DNA from 3 places in the Paenalcaligenes sp. Me131 genome. Region 1 is predicted to be linked to each of the others. Evidence: predicted binding sites of a transcription regulator. Region 1 holds the regulator's gene; each other region holds the start of a gene.
The links. Region 1 encodes LexA, which represses DNA repair genes until DNA is damaged. Its sites were predicted from a motif close to ACTGTATNNNNATACAGT; they were not measured.
Positions count from the first base shown of each region.

Region 2: the regulator LexA is predicted to act here: its motif matches at 3,374-3,391, upstream of recA (recombinase RecA).
Region 3: the regulator LexA is predicted to act here: its motif matches at 2,449-2,466, upstream of ACLPHM_RS01435 (LexA family protein).

Region 1 covers NZ_JBKQGY010000001.1:1,039,725-1,047,834, forward strand. The annotation lists gene ACLPHM_RS04950 (IscS subfamily cysteine desulfurase) at 1-382, opposite strand, end outside; gene iscR (Fe-S cluster assembly transcriptional regulator IscR) at 384-902, opposite strand; gene uvrB (excinuclease ABC subunit UvrB) at 1,050-3,077, opposite strand; gene lexA (transcriptional repressor LexA) at 3,216-3,869, shown strand; gene lon (endopeptidase La) at 3,938-6,382, opposite strand; gene clpX (ATP-dependent Clp protease ATP-binding subunit ClpX) at 6,538-7,824, opposite strand; gene clpP (ATP-dependent Clp endopeptidase proteolytic subunit ClpP) at 7,923-8,110, opposite strand, start outside.
Region 2 covers NZ_JBKQGY010000001.1:313,982-322,091, reverse strand. The annotation lists gene metE (5-methyltetrahydropteroyltriglutamate--homocysteine S-methyltransferase) at 1-647, opposite strand, end outside; gene ACLPHM_RS01530 (LysR family transcriptional regulator) at 784-1,713, shown strand; gene recX (recombination regulator RecX) at 1,710-2,240, opposite strand; gene recA (recombinase RecA) at 2,240-3,328, opposite strand; gene ACLPHM_RS01515 (recombination-associated protein RdgC) at 3,685-4,587, shown strand; gene ACLPHM_RS01510 (aspartate carbamoyltransferase) at 4,641-5,933, opposite strand; gene ACLPHM_RS01505 (hypothetical protein) at 6,116-6,706, opposite strand; gene pbpC (penicillin-binding protein 1C) at 6,784-8,110, opposite strand, start outside.
Region 3 covers NZ_JBKQGY010000001.1:293,842-301,951, forward strand. The annotation lists gene ACLPHM_RS01420 (DUF5339 family protein) at 1-175, opposite strand, end outside; gene ACLPHM_RS01425 (hypothetical protein) at 312-650, opposite strand; gene ACLPHM_RS01430 (Y-family DNA polymerase) at 735-2,042, opposite strand; gene ACLPHM_RS01435 (LexA family protein) at 2,012-2,389, opposite strand; tRNA gene ACLPHM_RS01440 (tRNA-Ile) at 2,656-2,732, opposite strand; gene ACLPHM_RS01445 (magnesium and cobalt transport protein CorA) at 2,883-3,875, shown strand; gene ACLPHM_RS01450 (hypothetical protein) at 4,339-4,872, opposite strand; gene hglS (2-oxoadipate dioxygenase/decarboxylase HglS) at 4,994-6,388, opposite strand; gene ACLPHM_RS01460 (2-aminoadipate transaminase) at 6,433-7,686, opposite strand; gene ACLPHM_RS01465 (LysR substrate-binding domain-containing protein) at 7,787-8,110, opposite strand, start outside.

The DNA of each region.
Region 1 (8,110 bases):
GCACCGGCAGGTAGTCCACTTCAAAACCTTGCTGTTCTAAAGCATGGCAGGTGTCTAACACCGCCTTGTGCTCGGTTTGCAGGGTAATCAGGTGTTTACCTTTGTGCTGATAAGCCTGCGCCACCCCTTTGATGGCCAAGTTATCAGATTCGGTCGCACCCGATGTCCACACAATATCGCGTGCCTGCGCACCTATAGCGTTTGCTACCTGCGCGCGCGCGCGTTCAACGGCCTCTTCTGCATCCCAGCCATAGCTATGGCTGCTGGACGCCGCGTTACCAAAACCGTCTTGCAACCAGTACATCATTTGCTCTAACACACGCCCATCCAAAGGTGTGGTAGCGGCATAATCCAAATACAGTGGTCTAGATTGTTTCTGCACGTCAGCCACCAAAGTTGAAAACACTGGAGGCTACGGGTGTGCTAGTTTTTTGCACTGAAATGACTTCCTCGTCGTTATGAGCCGCTTCTTCTAGCTGACGCAAACGCTGCTGGTCTACTAAATCTTGTAGCGACACTGAATCTAGGTAATCCACCATTTTACGGCTTAGGTTGGCCCACAGATCATGTGTCATGCACTGACCTCGGCCACCACCAGCACCCAACTTGCAATTGCCTTTGCCCTTGCAGTTTGTAGCATCAACCGGTTCGTCTACCGCGAAAATAATGTCGGCAACCGTAATGTATCTAGCCAGCCTAGCCAGTGAATAACCACCGCCAGGCCCACGCGTGCTTTCCACCAATTCATGGCGGCGCAGCTTTCCAAACAACTGCTCTAGATACGACAACGAAATATGCTGACGCTCACTAATTTTAGCCAAAGTGACTGGCCCACTTTGTTGTCGTAACGCCAGATCTATCATGGCCGTTACAGCAAAGCGGCCCTTTGTCGTCAAACGCATACTGAAACTCCTCAGCTTATGGCGGGCACTATTGTGGCTGTTTATACCCGACTGATTTAGTCCAGTATAGCAAACAACACCGTCAAAAATAAGGGTTTTCCCACAACACAATACACCATTTCGTACCGTGAAAACAACGCGAATACTTTACAGCCCCAATAGTGCTTTTTCTTTCAACTGACGCAACTGATCACGCGCTTTAGCCGCCTGTTCAAACTCTAGGTTTTTCGCATGATCCATCATTTGTTTTTCTAGACGTTTGATTTCTTTGGCTAGCTTTTTCTCGTCACCCAGCACATCGCTACCGATAATACTGTACTCAGTCTCAACCACTGGTGCTGCTGACACACCATCAATCAGGTCGCGCACTGCTTTATTCACACCACGTGCTGTAATACCGTGCTCTAGGTTAAACGCCACTTGTTTTTCACGACGGCGCTCTGTTTCGCTCATCGCTTTATGCATAGAATCTGTAATTCTGTCTGCATACAAAATAGCGTGACCATTTAGGTTACGCGCTGCCCTACCAATAGTCTGAATCAAACTGCGCTCGGAGCGCAAGAAGCCCTCTTTATCGGCATCCAGAATGGCGACTAAAGAGACCTCTGGGATATCCAAGCCCTCACGTAGTAAGTTAATGCCCACTAACACATCAAACATACCCAAACGCAGGTCGCGGATAATTTCCACGCGCTCTACCGTATCAATGTCAGAGTGTAAGTAACGCACCCGCACACCGTTTTCAGCCAAATAGTCGGTTAAGTCTTCCGACATACGTTTGGTCAGCGTGGTGACTAAAATCCTTTCTTGAGCAGCCACACGCAGTTTAATCTCGCCCAGTAGGTCATCCACCTGCGTCGTCGCTGGACGCACCTCTACTAACGGATCTACCAAGCCTGTAGGACGCACCACCTGCTCTACTACCGCATCTGCATGCTCTTGCTCGTAGGCTGCAGGCGTTGCCGACACAAACACCGTTTGCGGCATGCGCTGCTCGAATTCTTCTAGCTTCAGCGGGCGGTTATCCAGCGCCGATGGCAAGCGGAAACCAAACTGCACCAGCGTTTGTTTACGCGAGCGGTCCCCCCTATACATACCGCCTATCTGCCCCATGGTGACGTGACTTTCATCGATAAACATCAAGGCGTCTTTAGGTAGGTAGTCGATCAAGGTAGGCGGAGGATCACCCGGCGCTGCACCCGATAAGTGTCTGGAGTAGTTCTCAATGCCTTTGCAAAACCCCAGTTCGTTCATCATTTCCAAATCAAAACGTGTGCGCTGTTCTATGCGTTGAGCTTCGACTAATTCGCCAGCTTTCACAAACTGATCCACTCGTTCACGCAGTTCGTCTTTGATGGTTTCCATCGCGCGCAAAATCGTTTCGCGCGGTGTCACAAAGTGCGACCCGGGGAACACGGTATAGCGACGTACATCTTGCTGGATCTTGCCTGTCAGCGGATCAAATAACGCCAAAGACTCGATTTCATCATCAAACATGGTGATGCGTAGCGCTTGCTCCGCGTTCTCGGCAGGGAACACATCAATGACCTCACCCCTAGCCCGGAAAATACCCCGCGCAAAGTCAGCATCGTTACGCTCATACTGCATCGCCACCAAGCGTGCTAATAACTCTTGCCTAGGCACCGTATCCCCTACGCGCAAGGTCAGCACCATCGAGTGATAATCGCCGGGGTTACCAATACCGTAGATACTGGACACCGACGCCACAATGATGGTGTCGCGACGCTCTAACAAGCTTTTAGTGGCTGACAAACGCATCTGTTCTATGTGCTCGTTAATCGAGGAGTCTTTCTCGATAAACATATCGCGTGAGGGTACGTACGCTTCAGGCTGATAGTAATCGTAGTACGACACGAAGTATTCCACCGCATTACGCGGGAAGAACTCGCGCATCTCGGCGTACAACTGCGCCGCCAAGGTTTTGTTTGGCGCCATCACGATGGCTGGCCTGCCCGTACGAGCAATGACGTTTGCCATGGTGTAGGTCTTGCCCGACCCAGTCACCCCCAGAAGAGTCTGGTACATCAAACCATCGTCTAACCCCTCTACCAGCTTTTCAATAGCCGCAGGCTGATCACCCGCTGGCGGGTACGGCTCGTACAGCGAAAAGGGGCTATCGGGGAAACTGACAAAACGCGGAGCAAACTCTGACATAAGATAGGTGACACGAAGTCCTAAAGAAACAGCCGGCATAAAAATGTGCCTAGATCAGCCCAAAGGCCCATACGGCTTGATTTTTCTTGTATTTTAACGCAAAATCATTGCTGTATAAATAAACAGCATCAATATATCATGGCCGTCAAACTTACCATCAGGCAACAACAGGTGCTTGATATCATCCGTCAAGAGATACAGCGCACCGGTTTCCCTCCCACCAGAGCCGAAATCGCTCAGACGTTGGGCTTCAGGTCGGCCAATGCTGCCGAAGATCACCTTAAGGCCTTGGCAAAAAAAGGCGCCATCGAATTAACCGCTGGTGCATCGCGTGGTATTCGTCTTGTACAAGACGACTCTACCCTGCCTGCAGCCGCCAACGACCACGATATCGCCAGCAACAACTTGCAGCTCCCCATCATTGGTAGAGTAGCTGCCGGTAGCCCTATTCTGGCTAGTGCTCATGTAGAACAAGAAATTGGTGTTGCCCCTAACCTGTTTAGCCAAACACCCGATTACTTGCTGCGCGTACGCGGCCTTAGTATGCGTGACATCGGCATTTTGGAAGGCGACTTGCTTGCCGTCAAAAAAACTACCGAAGCTCGCCATGGCCAAGTGATTGTGGCCCGCCTGGGTGACGATGTGACCGTTAAGCGTCTGCACATCGAAGGTAAAACCATTAACCTGATGCCCGAAAACCCAGACTTCGAGCCTATACCTGTGTCCGACGAAGACAACTTCAGCGTAGAAGGTATTGCTGTAGGCCTGATCCGCAATACACCCATACACTGATTATTGGTTTTATCGCGATAAAAAAACAGCCCAGTACTAACTGGGCTGTTTTTATTTTGACACCAAGCTTAGTGCGTCGTACTCAAACCACCTGCACTGCTCACTGCTTTGTTAGCAACAGCGGCTTCCGCTGCCAGTCTGGCAACTTCTTCATCGCTTAATGGCACAGGCATTTTTTCTAACGCCACTTCCAGCACTCTATCGATCCAACGCACTGGAATAATCTCCAAGTGGTTTTTAACGTTGTCTGGAATCTCAGCCAAATCCTTCACGTTTTGCTCAGGAATCATGACGGTTTTGATACCACCACGCAGTGCTGCCAGCAGTTTCTCTTTCAAACCACCAATTTCCAGCACCTCACCACGCAGTGTGATCTCACCTGTCATGGCAACATCAGCACGGATAGGAATACCGGTCAACGACGACACAATGGCTGTGGTGATCGCAATACCTGCAGATGGACCATCCTTAGGTGTAGCACCATCAGGGAAGTGCACGTGCAAGTCACGTTTCTCAAAAGTAGTGTCAGGAATACCCCACTTCTGAGCACGCGAGCGAACTACCGTACGAGCGGCTTCCACCGACTCTTTCATCACGTCACCAATAGAACCCGTACGCTGTACGTTGCCTTTACCTGGCATGTCAGCAACTTCGATGGTGAGCAAATCGCCACCCACTTCAGTCCATGCCAAACCAGTCACTTGGCCTACCTTGTTCTCGGTTTCCGCCACGCCAAAGGTATAGCGACGTACACCCAAGAACTCTTCTAGGTTCTCGGAATTCACCACTACCGTTGTTGGTTTAGCATTCGACTTCGCTGCTTCCAAGAACTTACGCACTACCTTACGGCAGATTTTGCTGATTTCACGTTCTAGCGAACGCACACCAGCTTCGCGTGTGTAGTAGCGAATCATGTCGCGCACAGCGTCTTCGGTAACTTCCAACTCACCGTCTTTCACACCATTGTGTTTCACCAACTTAGGAATCAAGTGGTCAAACGCAATGCGTACTTTTTCGTCTTCGGTATAACCAGACAAACGAATCACTTCCATACGGTCTAACAGCGCCGGTGGAATATTCAGCGTATTGCTGGTGGCCACAAACATTACGTCGGACAAATCGAAGTCTACTTCCAAGTAGTGATCTTGGAAGGTGTGGTTTTGTTCTGGATCTAGCACTTCAAGCAATGCCGATGACGGATCGCCACGGAAATCCATACCCAACTTGTCGATTTCATCCAGCAGGAACAGCGGGTTACGCACGCCCACTTTGGACATGTTCTGCAGCACTTTACCTGGCATGGAGCCAATGTAGGTACGACGGTGACCGCGAATCTCGGCCTCGTCACGTACACCACCCAGCGCCATACGTACGTACTTGCGGTTGGTTGCGCGCGCAATAGACTGACCCAGCGAGGTCTTACCCACGCCTGGAGGCCCTACCAAACACAAGATAGGTGATTTCAGTTTGCTCACACGTTGTTGAACCGCTAAGTATTCAACAATACGTTCTTTCACTTTTTCCAGACCGAAGTGATCACTATCCAGCACTTCTTGAGCATTTACCAGCGAATTGCTGATACGGCTCTTCTTGCGCCATGGCATACCCACTAGGGTATCCAGATAGTTACGCACCACAGTAGCTTCTGCCGACATAGGCGACATTAGCTTCAGTTTTTTCAGTTCAGCTTCCGCTTTCTTCTGTGCTTCTTTAGGCAGCTTGGCTTCTTCGATGCGTTTTTCCAGTTCTTCTAGATCAGCACCTTCTTCGCCCTCGCCCAACTCTTTCTGAATGGCTTTTACTTGCTCATTCAGGTAGTAGTCACGCTGGCTTTTTTCCATCTGTTTCTTCACGCGGCCGCGAATGCGTTTTTCCACCTGAAGAATATCGATTTCAGACTCCAGCTGCGCCAACAGTGCTTCCAAACGACTGCCTACAGCAGCCATTTCCAGCATTTCCTGTTTTTGCTCCAGCTTCAAGCTCAGGTGTGCAGCCACTGTATCGGCCAGCCTACCTGGCTCTTCAATGCCAGTCAGAGAAGTGAGAATTTCTTGCGGGATTTTTTTATTCAGTTTGACGTACTGCTCAAACTGCGCCAACACAGCACGGCGCAAAGCCTCGTGCTCTGATGCCGACGCTGCAGATTCGATCTCTGCAGCCACAACCTTAGCTTTGAAACACTCGTCGGTTTCCGTAACGTCAACCGCACGCGCACGCTGCATACCTTCGACCAACACCTTCACGGTGCCATCGGGCAGTTTCAGCATTTGCAAAATGTTCGCTACACAACCTATTTCATATAGGTCGTCTTTGGAAGGCTCATCTTTGCTGGCAGTTTTCTGGGCAACCAACATAATGTGGTTGCCATCTTCCATTGCCAATTCCAACGCCTTGATGGATCGTGGACGCCCCACGAACAGGGGAATCACCATATGCGGAAACACCACCACATCGCGCAATGGCAACAGCGGTAGCTCCATGGGTTCCGTAGTAAGAATCTGGCTCGCAGACATAGCAAATTCCTTTTAATAAGCCCGTCATCCGCAAAAGGGAAGCATGAAGCTTCCCTTTTTAGATGCACTTCTTAACTGTAAGGTTGCGGCTATTTTGAATATTTCAAGAGCCAAGGAAGCAATGAGTCTGTTATTTATAACAGAAAGTTTCCCAGTTAGGCGGCTGCAGTGTCAGATGTTGCTGCCGATTTTTCTTCCTCGCTGCGTTCCACCAGAATGGGTTCACCTTTGCCACTCACAGCATCTGCTGTCAGTATCACTTTGCCCACATCAGGACGCGATGGCAACTCATACATTGTGTTCAACAGTGACTGTTCCACAATAGAGCGCAAACCACGAGCACCCGTCTTGCGAGTAATCGCGCGTTTAGCGATGGCACGCAGCGCATCATCTTCCACTTCCAAGCCCACGTCTTCCATCGCAAACAGTTGCTGGAACTGTTTTACCAAGGCATTACGTGGTTGAGTCAGGATTTGAATCAGTGAATCTTCATCCAACTCTTGCAAGGTTGTGACCACAGGCAACCTACCAACCAACTCGGGGATAATACCGAACTTGATCAAGTCTTCTGGCTCAACCTCGGTAAACAGCTCACCTACGCCACGCTCAGACTTAGAGCTTACTGACGCAGAGAAACCAATACCTGATTTTTCTGTACGATCCAGAATAACTTTATCCAGACCTGCAAATGCACCACCCACGATAAACAAGATGTTTGTGGTGTCCACTTGCACAAAGTCTTGGTTAGGATGCTTACGACCACCTTGTGGCGGCACAGAGGCAACCGTACCTTCAATCAATTTCAGCAAAGCCTGCTGCACACCCTCACCCGACACATCACGGGTAATGGATGGGTTATCAGACTTACGGGAAATCTTGTCAATTTCATCGATGTAGACAATCGCTTGCTGCGCCTTATCAACATCGTACTCGCAGCTTTGTAGCAGTTTTTGGATGATGTTTTCTACATCCTCACCCACATACCCAGCTTCGGTTAGTGTCGTAGCATCGGCCATCACAAATGGCACATTCAGCATGCGCGCCAATGTTTGAGCCAGCAATGTTTTACCGGAGCCTGTAGGCCCAATCAGCAAAATATTACTCTTGGAAAGCTCTACACCATCATCCGTGGTATTCGCATAACGAATACGCTTGTAGTGGTTGTAGACCGCAACCGCTAAGCTACGTTTAGGGGACTCTTGACCAATCACATACTGATCAAGAAACCCAGTAATCTCTTTGGGTTTAGGAAGCTCTGTTTTGATGGCTTCCTTCGCTTTTTCCTGTGACTCTTCGTGAATAATGTCACTGCACAAGGTAATGCATTCATCACAAATGAATACGGAAGCAGGTCCAGCTATTAGCTTGCCGACTTCGCTCTGGCTCTTGTTGCAAAACGAACAATGCAGGACTTTGTCATCGGACGAGTGTTTATCGGACATAAGACTCTGTCAAAAATAGAGAGAAAAAAGCATTTTCCCTACAAAACATCAAGTGCCCACACTGCCAGCACTTTCGCATGGCAGCGTGGTCACACCCATTAAGCTGTTTCGTCTGAACGATGTGTTAAGACTTGGTCAATCAGACCATAGTTTTTTGCATCATCTGAAGACATGAAACGATCACGCTCTGTATCCAGCGCAACTTGCTCAATGGTCTGGCCAGTATTTTTGGCCAGAATACCATTCAGACTATCACGCAAGCTCAGGATCTCTTGAGCATGGATTT
Region 2 (8,110 bases), 730 kb from region 1:
GGCTCATCAATTTGCACCCACTCTACGCCCAACGCCTGAATACGCGCTAAGACATCTTGGTACACCGGCAGCAACGCAGGCAACAAATCCAATTTTGCTGCATCCGTAGCGCCTTGGGTGTAGGCCTCACCTTTGGCCAACCACAACCAGGTTAACGGACCAGGAATCACAGGCTTCACGTTATAGCCTTCCGCCACAGCTTCGGCGATTTGCTCTAACAATGCAGTACGCGCCAAGCGGAAACTCTGGTTAGGCTGAATTTCAGGGACGATGTAGTGGTAGTTTGTATCAAACCACTTCGTCATTTCACACGCAGCCGCTGGCTTACCTTGTGGGGCACGACCACGCGCCATTCTAAACAAGGTATCTAGATCAACATCCGCTGTAGCAGCGTGTTCAAAACGTGCAGGAACAGCCCCCAACAAACACGTCCACTCCAAAATCTGGTCGTACCACGCAAAGTCACCTACGGGGATCAAATCCACACCCGCTGCTTTTTGCAGCGCCCAATGGCGGCTACGCAGCTCTTTACCTGTTTGCAATAAAGCGTCTTGTGGCAATTCGCCCGCCCAATACGCTTCTACAGCACGCTTCAGCTCACGCTGCTTACCAATGCGAGGAAAACCCAAGTTATGAATCACTGTCATCTTATGCCTACCGGAAATCGTATTTACAGGAAAAATTCGTCAACCCATGTATTGTGCCTGTACAATTAAATGAAAAAAAATCAAATACACCATTCTTAGAGTGAGTAATTTTCATATTTAATGTTTATGTGTTGCCATGCTTGAAATCCGTCATCTAGAAACCCTCAGCGCCATACGAGACACAGGAAGCTTGCAAGAGGCTGCTGAACGGCTTTATGTCACCCAGTCAGCACTATCGCACCAAATCCGTGACTTAGAAGTACGACTCAAGCTGAAGCTACTCAACCGCCGCACCCGCCCTGCCCGTCTTACTACAGCGGCATTGCGCATCATCGCCTTAGCGGACGACATACTGCCCCGCATTAAAAACACCGAACGTGAATTACAACGCTTATCTTCAGGGCGCACCGGCAGGCTACACGTCGCCATTGACTGCCACTCTTGTTTTCAGTGGTTAATGCCCGCGTTGGATAAGTTCAGACAAGACTGGCCTGATGTCAGCCTAGATTTATCGGCGGCCTTTTCCTTTGCCCCGTTACCAGCCCTGTTACGCGGCGACTTGGATGTGGTCATCACGTCGGACCCCAAAGACTTGCCTGGTGTTAATTACGTGCCGCTCTTTAGGTATGAATTGGTACTTGCCGTAAGCTCAGGCCACCCCTTAGCGCAATACCGCTATATAGAAGCCGCGCAATTAAGCGATCAAACCCTAATTAGCTACCCCGTGGAGCGCAACCGCTTAGATGTCTTCACGCAATTTCTTGACCCAGCCGGCATCGAACCATTGCATATACGGCAAGCCGAACTAACCCCCATGATCATGCAACTAGTGGCCAGCCACCGTGGCGTCACGGCACTGCCTAATTGGGCATTATCGGAGTTCACACATTCGGGGTGGCTACGCACCATTAAATTGGGTGAGCACGGTATATGGAGAAACCTGTACGCTGCACTGCGTGATGAAGACCACGACTCGGATTACATACAAGCGTTTTTAGAACAGGCACGCAAAACATGTTTTGCCACCTTGAATAATATTGAGGAAGCCTACCCAGTTAGTTTCTAGTAGTCTTCCAGATCAATATCGCCTGCTTTCACCGTATCTAGAATGCGATGCAAAGTACTTAAAGCAAAACCCCTGGACACCAGAAACCTAGCCTGTTTGGTATAGGCTTTTTGATCTTCAGGCAAACACCCAAACTTACGAAACCACACCTCTACGGCGCGCTCGAATTCGGTTTCACGCAACTCTTCGGTTAAGAGAGAGATGTCTTCTTGTGCCACACCACTTTGTTTTAATTCTTGTACGATGCGCAAGGTACCGTGCTTAGATGCACGTCGGTTTACTAAACTTTGCGCAAAGCGTGTGTTGGACAACCATTTTTCGCGCTCTAGTAAATCTAGCAGCGCTGTAATTTCGTCTTCATCTTGGCTGTAGCGTGACAGCTTACGCTGCAGCTCTAGCCTAGAATGCTCGCGCCGCGACAGTAAGTCTATGGCGCGTGCTTTCAGAGATGGCCCCTGAGGCGCTTTGCGTTGCTCACGCTCTACGCGCTCAGTAGGGTCCGTTTCGAACTCATCATCCCAAGACATTACTCGGCATCAGGCTCTGGTGTACCTTCAGACGCTTCTTCTGCTGTAGGCACGAACTCTGTCACGGCAACTTGTGCCACGCCAAACTTATCACGGACCTTGTTTTCGATCTCGATTGCCAAGGCGGGGTGCTCACGCAGGAAATCGCGGGCATTATCTTTACCCTGACCAATACGTGTGCTGCCGTAGCTGTACCATGCGCCTGCACGATCCAAGATACCAGCCTGTACACCCAAGTCGACGATTTCACCTTCACGGGAAATACCTGCGCCGTACATGATGTCGAACTCAGCTTGTTTGAAAGGTGGCGCTACTTTATTTTTCACCACTTTCACACGTGTTTCGTTACCGATCACTTCGTCGCCACGCTTGATAGAACCAATACGGCGTATATCCAGACGTACGGAGGAGTAGAACTTCAGCGCGTTACCACCAGTGGTGGTTTCGGGGTTACCGAACATCACGCCGATTTTCATACGGATCTGGTTAATGAAGATCACCATGCAGTTAGCACGTTTGATGGTCGCAGTCAGTTTACGCAGCGCTTGACTCATTAACCTCGCTTGCAGACCTGGCAACGCATCACCCATATCGCCTTCAATTTCGGCTTTAGGGGTTAAGGCAGCAACGGAGTCAACCACGATCAGATCAACAGAACCGGAGCGCACCAACGCTTCAGTAATTTCCAATGCTTGCTCGCCAGTATCTGGCTGAGAGATAAGCAAATCGCTCAGGTTTACACCCAGTTTGGAGGCGTACTGTACGTCTAGCGCGTGCTCGGCATCGACGAATGCACATGTACCGCCTAGCTTTTGCATTTCTGCAATCACTTGCAAGGTCAAGGTGGTTTTACCAGAGGACTCAGGACCGTAGACTTCGATAACGCGACCACGAGGCAAACCGCCTACGCCTAGCGCCAGATCCAAGCCCAATGAGCCGGTAGAGCAAACCTGAATATCGTGCTCAATCTGGTTATCGCCATAACGCATAACCGAGCCTTTGCCGAATTGTTTTTCGATTTGAGACAAGGCGGCTGCCAACGCTTTGGCGCGTTCTGCCGATACCGCTTTACTGCGCTTATCGTCCATGGGGTAATCCTTCAAAGAGAGGCATGAAATTCAAAAAATTATTATACTGTATAAATAAACAGATATCCAGTATTACACCACACCTAATTACGTAACTATTTTCTGTTGCAGCGTAACGCGCCTAAGCCGACCTGAATATGCGTTACGCTATATAAAGCCATACAGGATTGTACGTAAACGTCATGCAACCGTGCTACCTAGTCACAAAATCAGCCATTAAAACACAGGCCTGTACTTTATGCCTACGCTAGGACTTTTTCACCTGACAGCCATGCAAATGCGCGTACAATTCATTCATTCTACTCACCAACCTGCACCCATAGCAGGCATCACTTTTTCAACAAAGACACTTGCACATGTGGTTTAAAAATCTACGAATTTTCCGCCTCTCCCCCGAGTGGGACTACACTGCAGACACGCTAGAAGCAGCACTGCAAGAACATGCTTTTCAACCTGGCACTAGCCAAGACCCACTGAGCTTGGGTTGGGTTGCCCCCCGTGAAGGTGAAGGGCTGGTACACGCCCTGAACGATCAGTTTTTGATCTGCCTACGTAGCGAAAAGAAACTGCTGCCTAGCACCGTAATTAATCAGGTGGCTCGCGCCAAAGCTCGCGACATGGAAGCCGAACAAGGCTACAAACCAGGTCGCAAGCAAATGAGTGAAATTAAAGAGCAGGTCATCACTGAGTTGATGCCACGCGCTTTCAGCATTGCACGCGACACCCGCATCTGGATTGATACCAAAAACCTCTGGTTGGTAGTCGATGCAGCCTCGGCCGCAACCGGCGATGAAGTGATGGGTCTGTTGGCGAAAAGCCTGAACCCCTTCCCTGTCTTGCCGCTCTACACCGAGCTATCTCCTGGCGCGGCGATGACCTCTTGGCTGATCGAAGATGAAGCCCCTACTAATTTCAGTATCGACCAAGACACCGAGCTGCGCTCTACTAGCGAGAGCCGTGCCGTGGTTCGCTACGTGCGCCACAGCGCTGAGCCTGAGGAACTGCGCCGTCATATTGAGTCCGGCAAACAGTGCACGCGCTTGGCCCTCACATGGGATGATCGCATTTCTTTCGTTCTGACCGATGGCCTAGAACTAAAACGCGTTGCACCTCTGGATGTACTGAAAGAGCAAAACGAAGTATTGGCTGGTGATGAAGCAGAATTGTTTAATTCAGACATGACACTCATGACTGCTGAACTAACAAAGCTGTTTGATGACTTGCTGAATGCGCTGGGTGGCGAGAAAAAAGTAGTGTAAGCAACTACGCTCCCCGCATATAGAAAGGGCACCGTTTGGTGCCCTTTTGCTATTTAGTACATGCCGTGGAAGACAGCATCATCGGGACCCACATGTGAAGGTGGATTCCATGTCACGTCACGCATAGAGTGCTGTACTAAATTCTCTACCCCCAGCAATACCGCAAAGATTGCCATACGCACAGGAATACCGTTATCGGCTTGTCTGAAAATAGCCAGACGAGGGTCGTCGTTCAAATCTACGCTCAAATCATGAGCACCTTCACGGCTGTCACGTGGCAGCGGGTGCATCACGATCACGTTTTCATCGCAGTACTGATCAATCAACGCTTTGGATACTTGGAACTCTGCGGTGTAGCCTTCCAGTTGCTCATCCGAGAAACGCTCTTTCTGTACGCGGGTAGCGTAAATCACATCAGCGCCTTTCACATCAGCCAAATCGTGAGATTGCTCAATCACGTGATTACCTAGTTTGGCCACATGCTCAATGATCTCTTCTGGCATTTCCAAACCCAGCGGAGAAATCAGCGTGAATTTCAGACCACGATACAAAGCCAATAACTTCAGCAACGAGTGCACAGTACGGCCATATTTCAGGTCGCCCGTCATCACGATGTGTGCACCATCCAGCAATTTACCCAGACGAGAAAATTCCGTCAGAATGGTATACAAATCTAGCAATGCTTGGCTAGGGTGTTCACCCGCGCCATCACCACCGTTTACTACAGGAATATTGGTTGCGCGTGCAAACTCAGCCACCGAACCTTGCTCTGGGTGACGGATCACCATAGCGTCCACATAGCCGCTCATGACACGGCTGGTGTCATAGATAGATTCACCTTTGGCCATGGAGGAAAACGTAAAACCGGTGGTGTCACACACCGAGCCGCCCAAACGGCAGAATGCAGCCCCGAAGCTCACGCGAGTACGAGTACTGGCTTCAAAGAACAAGTTACCCAACACCGCGCCTTCTAATACACGCGACACTTTCTGGCGTCGCGCTATAGGCTGCATCAGGTCAGCGACTCGGAATAATTCTTCTACCGATTCACGACCGAACTGTTCTACAGACAGCAACTGATGTTTACCACCTACCGCAATGCGGTCACGCAATGGACCTGACTGTACGCTCTGCGCATACTTAGTCAGAAGCGTGTCGTTCTCTACGATTTCGGTCACGAAACGCAGCACCACTTCGGGCATAGAGCGAAACTCTTGCGAACCCTCTGGCAGTAGCCAGGTATCCAATGCACGGCGTTTTACACCAACACGCGCTGCAAACACATCTCGGGTTAGATTCAAACGACGCATTGCATCGCGCAAAAACACTTGTTGGGAAACAGCCATCATTCGCTCCATAGAACTATACGCAATGCGCACATTTTATAATCAAACCACGAAGGCGTATGAACTTTTTACATCATCCACGCTATTTTGTAGACGGAATCAAACAACGCGCATACAACAACGCCCCGGAAGTGCCTAGACACATTCCGGGGCGTTGCTCATAACACGCTATCTATAGCGTATTATTTTCTGGCAGGAGCCTGCGTTGGTGCAGGAGCCGCATCACCAGCGATGATACGCGCAGCCGTTACAGCGTTCTGTTCGCTACCAACCATGAATACCAGACGACCGCTGGTAATAGGCTCGGAGTAACCAGGAACAGCCAACAAGGTACCGTCTACCACCAATGCTAGGCGTTTGCCTGGGTTAGCAGAGGTCACGCGAGTCACGTTTGCAATTGCTTGTTCGCTCATATCCAGCGCCAACAAGCCTTCACCTGCTTCACTGCGGCCAGCTTCTACGCCGGTGAAGTCTTCCAATGCGAGAAAAGCTTCAGGCTCTAGATACAAACTGCTGTTTTCACCCACTTGTACTTCCGCCCAACCTTCTTGCGGTTTTGTGTCGGCAAGGAAAACCAATACTGGTGACAACATCTGCTGTGCATTTTGGTCTTGTGCCCCAGCAGGCTGCTGTGCAGGTGCTGTAGCTGTTGTTGGGGCTGCTGTTGTGCTAGCAGCATCCGCATCCGTTTTTTGCGGTACGGTTTGGCACGCAGCCAAAGCCAACAAACCAATTGGAGCAAGGGTACGGCTCATCCAGAGCTTCGCGGACATGGCTTTTCCTCTCAAAGTAAATATATGTCGGGAGTGTAGCAGCATACTACGTTACCTAACATGATTAAATGTTAATTCTAATTAATAGTCGCACGAACCTGCAGCGTTACGCTATCGTGCACTACGCCCTTTTCATCTACCAATTCCACCGTAATTTTACCCGGTTGTACAGCCCACCATGCTTCGCTACCTTCTGCATAGGGCTGGCCATTTACACGCCAATACAATTGACCGCTGCCAGTGGCGCGTAACGGCAACAATTGATGCTGTCGTGGAATGTCTGGGTCAAACGCCAAAATGCTGCCAGTGGTCGGTGACACGATACGTGCTCGCCCCTGTTGCTGCACCGTTGCATTCTTTGTAGCTAAACGTATCAACTCTTGTTCAGTACCTGACACGAAGTACTCGGTACGATCTGCCTCAGGTACACCTTCATAATGCACCACACGCGCCACGACATTCTCAGGTATAACAGGCGCTACGGATAACGCATTATCGTGCAAGGTGCGCATCATCCTGTGCCATATAGGCGCTGCCCCCGTAACCCCGGATACATTGCGCATGGGCGAGCCATCGCTGTTGCCTACCCATACGCCTACGGTATAGCGATCACTAAACCCTATCGCCCAGTTATCACGCATGTCTTTACTGGTACCGGTTTTGACTGCTGCCCAGAATGGCAAACTCAATGCACTGTCCAACCCAAAGGTGTAAGACCTTGCCTGCCTATCCGCTAGGATATCTGCCACAATCCAAGACGCATCTGCATCCAGCACGCTTTGGCACGCCGCAGGCTCCGCTGTCTCGCTTGGCACAAATTGCGGCGGACTGTAGCAACCGCCATTGGCTAATGCCCTGTAGGCATTGGTTAACGACAACAAATCAATGTCAGCACTGCCCAGAGCCAAACTAAAACCATAGTGCTCAGTGGCTTTATCCAGAGGCAAACCCAACGCTCGTAGGAGATTAGCAAAACGGTCTACCTGCACCATTTCTAACGTACGCACAGTAGGAATGTTTAAGGAAGACGCCAAGGCCGTGCGCACACTGACCCAGCCTGAGAACTGCTGATCGTAATTTTGCGGCACATACAAGCCACTAGCAGTAGCCAGATTTAAGGGGGAATCCTCTAACAGTGATGCGGCAGTTAAGCGCTTTTCACCTATAGCTTGCGCATACAAAAAGGGTTTTAACGTTGAACCAGCTTGGCGCTTAGCACGAGCATGGTCCACCTCTATGGCCGACGAACCCGAACTCGCCCCCACATACGCCAAGACCTCGCCGCTGCGATTATCCAGCACCACCACAGCCGCATCGCTAACGCGTGCCACATTTAACGTTTGCAGCGTGGCATCAACAGCCCTATTTGCCTCGGCTTGCAAAGAGGCATCCAGACTGCTGCGC
Region 3 (8,110 bases), 750 kb from region 1:
CATGATAGACGGCCATGATTTCCTCGGCCTCACCCTTAGTTGCCTCATGAGACTCTAGTTTTTTAACGAAGCTATCTATGGCTGCATAGTAATCTTGGCAGATAGGCGTGAGCCCGTTAGAAAAGGCAGTGGATGACATGGACAAGGCAACAGCGGCGAACAGTATTTTCTTCATGATGGCCTTTAGGGTAGAGAGTAAAAGCGGCATTGGATAAGCAGAGCGTGGATTGACTTGGGGTAGAGGCCTTATGCTCTGCTGTGGATGCCTTCATTATAGCGAGTGTGATTTTTTGGACTGTTGGGGCACGCACTTAGCTATTGATTTGGCAGGTCAAGAGATCCTCGTCATTGATTGCCCATGTGTCATCTACGGTAATGGACACATTTTTAAGAATGCATGGGTCGTCATCCTCATCAATCAAGCGTACATCCCAGTGACCAGGCGCAACATCAGTGAGTGTCAGGCTATCACCGTGCTCTAGAACATCTTCGCCAAGGTAATCTTCCCCCCATTCATCTTGATTAGTAGGAGAGAAATAAATCTCGTAGATATCCCATGAGGATTGATTAATGAACTTTACCTCAGCAGCAGAGGCAGTGAGGGGGAGCAGCCCTGCCGCCATTGCCAGTGTTAATAAACGTTTTTTCATTATGTGTGGTGTCCTCTACGAGGGATGTAGGTCATTGGCGAGCATGCTATCACAGCAGTAGTGGGGAGTTGTTGAGCGATAACATTATCGCCATATTTCGATAATTTGTTTCCAGTCTGTGGTGCAGGCAGGCGTCATATATTTTTGACGTGTTTTCCATGGTGCATCATCCAGCCCTAAGGTTCTGGCAGGAGCAATCATGCCTCGACCAAAACGCAGATTAATGTCATCAATAACCTGCATCAGGTTAGAGGTGGTGCTTTGCTCTATAGGGTCGGCAATATCAAAGAGCGACCCTTGTATAGAGTGTGTTTGCACATTTTCTATATCCAAAAGACACACTCCCGCCTTGGTGTACTTGGCGCCTTGGCGATAAATGTGGTCTAGCGCTTTTAGCGCTGCCGCATTAAGTTCTGTGGTGCTGTTGGTCGCATGCAGTAAATTAAAAACCGTACTGCCTGAATAGTGGGGGCTATCACCAAACGAACTAGTACGTATAAAGAGCAGCAGCGATGAGGTTTTGGCGTTTTGAGCTCGTAACTTTACTGCCGCCGCCGTGGCAAAGGTCGATACAGCCTGAGCAAGGTCTTCTTTGGTGTAGACCGGGCTGCCAAATGATCTGGAGTACATGATTTGCTGCCGCTCTGCAGGTACTTCATCCCACGTTAAACAGGCATCGCCATGTAGCTCACGAGCGGTTTTCGCCAATACAATAGAAAACTTGTCGCGTATCACACGCCTATCTGCTTGGGCAAGATCAGCTGCCGTACGAATGTTCAGCTCAAGCAATTTCTTGCTCAGCCGGCGTCCAACGCCCCACACCTGATCAATGGGTACATGGCGAATGGCACGCATTAATTGTGGGCCATCCAGCATACTCAAATCACATACACCATCTAAGCGCGGTACATCTTTTGCCAGATGATTAGCGAGTTTGGCGAGGGTTCTGGTTGATCCTATGCCCACACAGGTAGGAATACCTACCCATTGTTTGACGCGTTTTCTAATGGCTTGCCCAAGCTCTCGGCCTGACTCTTGAATGCCGCTTAAATCAAGAAATGACTCATCAATAGAGTAGATTTCTTGGCGCGGTGAAAACTGACCAATCACATTCATCATGCGACGGCTTAGGTCTGCGTACAGACGAAAATTAGCAGACAGAGCAATTAACCCGTGCGACTGAGCCAAGTGTTTAATCTGGAACCAAGGGGCTCCCATTTTGATGCCTAAGTTTTTAGCCTCTGCAGTACGCGCGATGGCGCAACCGTCATTATTAGACAGTACGACGAGCGGTAGCCTTTCATAGGCTGGGTGCATGGCCCGCTCACATGAGCAGTAAAAACTGTTCCCGTCGATGAGGGCTATGCGTGTACGTGGTTTTTGAGTGTCCACGTGACGACTCCCCAGACAGATAACTCTTGCCCGTCTTTAAACTCAATATTGGGAAAGGCAGGGTTGGCGGCCAAGAGTTTCACATGCCCACGCTGCTGGTGGAGTTGCTTGATCGTAAACTCGCCATCTACCACCGCCAAAACAATATGCCCATGCCGTGGTTCTATAGAGCGATCAATCACCACGTAGTCACCATCATCAATACCCGCGTCGCGCATAGATGGCCCCCGCACACGCATAAAGTAGGTAGCGTCCGCTTGGTGAATCAGTAGATCAGTAATGCTGAGCGTCTTATGGTCGTAATCACCCGCAGGGCTAGGAAAGCCGCACTGCACGGTGCTGTTCATGATCCGCACGGGAGTTGAGTTGGGCGAAAGAGGGGCAGGCGAATCCATGTTTATTTTATGCTGTATAAATAAACAGTATTTTCGATGTTTATAGAGGCTTCGTCAATGGGGATGTAGCGGTTGTGTGGTGTGGAATAGAGTAGAGGTGTTGTGCTAGAGAGCGTAGCAAGTGATAGGTGCTTACTTATTGCTATTGTGCGGAGCAACCTACAGACGAAAAAAATGGCCTGCATTTCTGCAAGCCATTCATTTATCTGAGAAGTGTGTGGTGGGCCCAGCTGGACTTGAACCAGCGACCAACGGATTATGAGTCCGCTGCTCTAACCAACTGAGCTATAGGCCCACGACCTTCACAAGAGTGCAATTATGACATAAAGAAGGCCGCTTTGCCTAGTGAGTCTGACAAGGAAAAAAAACGCGGTTCAGCCTGTGTCTGGATGCGATTATCAATGCTATGGTGAAAGGCGTTAAAGGGCTGAGGAAAAGGATCACTATGGAGTCATCGGTCACGCCTGGGAGCGCTAAGAATGCAGCGTATTTGTATACGCAGCAAGGTGCGTATAAGCATGAGGATATGGACGCCCTACGCACGTTGTCACGCGCGGAGGGCGATGTGCTATGGGTAGTGTTGTCTGACCCGGCTGAGGAAGAGATTCAGAGGGTGTGCGCGGATCTTTCTATCTCTGAGTATGTGCAGCAAAGCATGCAGGAAAAGCACCGTCGCCCCAAACTGATTAGTCTTGAACAAGAAGGTTTTGTGGCGGTGATTACGTTGGAGCTGAAGTCCAAACGCCCTGTGTTTTCTGAAATGCAGCTAGTGATAGGGCGTAATGTGTTGATCACCGTCTGCAAAGGGCAAGATCTGCAGCATGAAAAACTCCATGAGCGGTTGTCGTCACTCACGAGCGCAGCTTTGCGTGGCAGCGATTATCTGGCGTTTGAGTGGTTGGACTTGGTGATGGATCACTATGTGCAAGCGCTGGATGTACTAGAGGTCGCGGTAGAGGCAATGGAGCAGCGGTTGTTGTTGCATGGCTTTCAGCGTAGTGATGTGCAAGGTATTTACCGTTTGCGCCGTGACTTGTTACGCATAGAGATGGTGGTTGCGCCACTAGCAGAAATCTGCCGACGTATGGCGCGTTTGGATTCGTCATTTATTGAATCCTCTAACCAAGCGTATTTTGCAGAGGTGTCGGATAGGGCTTCTCGTGTGACAGAGCTCATACACGCGTTGCGTGATGCATTGGCCTTTGCCTTTGAGGGTGGGCAGATGTTAGAGCAAATGAAGCAGACGGATACGGGGCGTAAGCTGGCATCGTGGGCGGCTATTTTGGCGGTCCCTACGGCTATTGCTGGTATCTATGGGATGAACTTCAAGTTTATGCCCGAGTTGGAATGGAGCTTTGGGTATCCGATGGTGCTGACGGGTATGGCGAGCTTGTGCGGGTTTCTGTATTACCGGTTCAAGAAAGCAGGTTGGTTGTAGAAGCGAGTTGTAGCAATTTTTTTTGTGACCACTGCACAAGCAGATAATTACTGACCAAAGAACCTCGTTTGTATGATTGATGCGTCTCACGGTAGTTTCTGCATGAGTTGTCCCCAAAGTTATGCACAGATTTTGGGGATATCTTTTGGCTTGACTTTTAAGGCTTATTGAAAATCGTTCAGTGCAATGTGAATGCTCAGTCACAAACTACCTAATGTTATTTGTTTATTTTTGTTTCTGAGCCAATAAATACTATTTAATCAAAGTCTTACATTGATTTTTAGGTGGTTTTGGAGACTTTTCTGACGTTATGCTGAATGTTTTTTGGGCGTTAATGTTTGAAGCCTAAAAGGCAAGATAAGCATAAGTAAAGACAAGGAAAATTTTGGTTTTAATCGTACTGAAACTGAAAGATATCCACTGTTTTTAAAATGTCAAGATGGAAATAACGAGGGGCTTGATCTTAGTCTATTGATTTGATTGTGGCTTCCACATCGATGACTGTACCGCGCGAGGTGGACTGGCTTTGTTGATGGGCTAAGAGCTGGCTAGCTATGTTGAAACATTCCTCTATGTGCTTGTGACCTACGCGTCGCAACACAATATAGCTTAGGCCAGACGCAGCCACTGACCCTAGTACAGGAATGTATTTACCGCCGTATTTGGTGGCCAGACTTTTCATGCCCATGCTTTGCAGCAAGCTCATGACGCGTTTGGGTGTGATGACTTTGCCTAATAAGCCAATGCTAAAGTTGGCCCCACCCACCACCAGTATTTTCTTTAACTCGGGGCTTAATGCTTCTACTTCTTCGGCGCTTAAGCCAAATTTTTCATTGATTTGCGGCAGTATTTGCAGCAATAGGGCAACGTCAGTACTAACGTCTAAGCCAGGGATAGGAACAACAGCGGCGGCAGCTGAAATCAATGCACGTTGGCTTACCAGCTTGCGGCAATCAGCACGTATTTGTTCGAGTTCGGCAAGGGATGTAGCGGCCATAAGAGTTCACTATATAAGGGCGCAGAAGGCCTGCACGTCTTAATAATGCTAGCAGAAATAGCTAGGTGATGGCGGCGGTTTTGTGGGGAAGGGCAGCTTCACGCTGCCCGTCCTGTTGGGGTTAGCGTTGTACGCCTAATGCGTGCAAACACTGCTCTAAAGAGCGTTCTGCAGTTTGTGCGTAAAGCTGCTGCTCATCAATCACCGATTGACCCAATTGAGATTCAAATATCTCTTGATTGGATAGTTGCGCGTAGCTGCTGTTAGCGCCATCACCCAGATTGGATTGGAAAATGCCTGCTGCACTGACGGGCAGAAAGTCTTCGTACACGATGGGGGATAAACGTACATCGCCCGCTTGTATCAACTGGGCAATAGAGGTGTTGGCGTCGTAGCTGCCTGCTTTGGCCAAACCTTTGGGGGTGGGCAGATAGTTGAAATACACCAAGTCGTTGTTGAACATCTGCTCCAACGTGTCGGGGAATTGCTCAAAGTGCTTCTGCATCAACGCGCTGTAAGTTTCTGCATTATGCTCGGCGGGGGCTTCACCTAGCTCTGCGCGAGCGGCATTGAGCAGGCGGTCATACAGTGCTCGGCCTTGGTGTGTGACAGCGGCGCCGCGTTGTTCGATTTCGCCGAAACGGGCGGTATGGCTACCTTGCTCGTTCGCGTCTTGGTCTGCAAAGCGCACGGGTTCATTCAATGCCTTGAAGCTGGTTTGGCGCAATAAAATAGGGTGTTGGCGTGTAGGCGGGCCTTCAATCACGGCTTTTGGCGTAATACCGTACTTAGGCATGCTTGCTTGTACAGAGTCTATGTCTAAGGTGCGCGGAGTCAGGTGATTGATATGCGGGCCTTTGAATGCCACTACGTCAGCAATAAGCCTGTGCTGGTCGTGCAAATCTTTGTATTGCGCACTAGATACTGTGGATTCGCCATGCCATCTAAAGGTTTTAATGGCTTCATTTACAAAGCGGGTGGCGTCTTCTGCACAGAGCCCACCGTCTTGTTCGCATTGTGCAATCAGTTGTAGCGCATCGGGGCTGAAGATTTGACGATTAGCCAAAATAGCGCGGGCTTCTTCACGCAAGGCGGCATCTTCAATTAACTCCAGACGCAGCAGCGAGGTGAATACGCGGAACGGGCTAACACGTAGCTCGTCTTCGTGCAGCGCACGAAAGGCTGTAGAGTGTACGGGCACGCCAGCCGGGGTTAGATCGTAGTAGCCCACGGGATGCATGCCCATGACCGCGAATAAACGGCCAATAGTGTGCAGTTCTTCAGGTGTGCCAACGCGAATCGCGCCATGGCGTTCTTCGTCCAAGCGTTCCAGCTCTTTAGCTTGCTGCAGGTTTTTACGCAGGTCTTGGTCGGCTTGCAAGGTGTTCTGGTTAATATCAGCCACCAGTTCCATCAGCGTACCGTAGAGTGGCACTTCGTCTTTGTACATGGCAGACATGGCGGCAGAAAATTGCGCACGGATCTGGCTAGGGCTTACAAAATTAGGGGATGTCATACAAGCTACTCCTTTGCGTGATGACGGCATAGATCAATAGGAAATCAGTGACATTCAGCCAAGCATTCACCCAGAATGCTCAGGCCTTTATCCAGCAGTTCAGGCTCAATGGTCAGAGGAGCCAACAGACGAATCACGTGACGTGAGTCGCCGCTAGGCATCAACAACAGACCGCGTTCGCGAGCGCGTTGCAGGACTTTTGCGAGTTCTTGTGTGCCGGGGCCACCTTGTGGGTTACGCAGTTCAATGCCGCGCATAGTGCCCACACCTGTTAGGCGTTTGATAACAGGTAGTTTTTGGGCTTCCCAGCGCTGATAGTGTTTGAGCACGAGGTTTTCATAGGTGCTAGCCCACTGCTGCAATTGCTGCTCATCGCTAAGCTGCTGAATGATTTGCAACGCAGCGGCACAAGCAACGGCGTTGCCAGAGTAGGTGCCACCCAAGCTGCCTGAGGGCATGCTTTGGAACAGCACAGAACGGCCCATCACCGCGCCTAAAGGCAAGCCACCAGCAATACTTTTACCTAACAGCAATAGGTCAGGTTCTACGCCCAATTGCTCGAAGCCAAAGCGTTTGCCAGTACGGCCAAAACCTGACTGCACTTCATCCCACACCAGCAAAATGCCGTGTTCATCACAGAACTGGCGCAAGTAACGGGCAAACTCAGGGTCTAGCATCTGGAAGCCACCATCGCCTTGTACTGGTTCAGCAATAATGCAGGCGATGTCGTTCACGTCCAGCTCTACTTTGATTAAGCGCTGCAAGGCTGCAATGGCCGCAGCACTGTCTACATTGCTGTCGTGGCTGGGGTAGGGAATGTGATAGACCGGCCCAGGCAATGCCACCAAGCCCTTTTTGTAGGGGGCCACTTTGCCATTCAGGTTGAGTGCAGCCAGCGTACGGCCATGAAATGCGCCATCAAAGGCGACTACGGCGCTACGTTGGGTGTTGAAACGGGCAATTTTTAAGGCATTTTCAGTCGCTTCAGCTCCGCAGTTGGTGAGCATGCCCAAGTACGGTTCTTTGCTGGGAATAAATGCGGCCAGGGCATCCATCAGTTGGCTGTAGGGCTGATGGGGGATGGCATTGAACGCGGAGTGCGTCATGCGTTGTGCTTGATCGATAATGGCCGCGACTACCGCAGGGTTGCAGTGCCCCAAGTTAAGCACGCCAATACCGCCGATAAAATCAATGTATTCGCGGCCTTCGCTATCCCACACACGGGCATTCTTGCCCGAGGTCAGCGTGATGGGGTGAACAATAGACAGAGCGGGGCTGATGTGCGCGCTGGTTTGCATGGAAAATCCTTTGTGATGTTGTCTCGATATTCTTCTTGGAGAGCGAGCCTGTATCACAGCAAAAATCATGCAGTGCAGCAAACGAAAAAAAGGGAGTGTGTTATTCCTTTTTTTCGTGATCTTTAAGTTTCAAGTGTTGGGTGAGCCAGTTAATTAATTGACGTATGCGGGGCTCATCTGCCGTATGTGCTTCATAGGCGACATAGTAAGCCCCCAGGCTGGGCAGTTCATGCTCCCACGGACAGATCAATAGTTGCTGCTGTAAAGCATCAGCCGCTAGAAATTTTGGGACTAAAGCGATGCCATATCCGGCTAAGGCTGCTTGTATACAGGCAGACCATGTGGCGAAACGGGGGCCGTGGTAACTGTGCTCTACCGGGTCATTTTGATCTGAAAAATAGAGCTCCCACGCATTGGGGCGTGA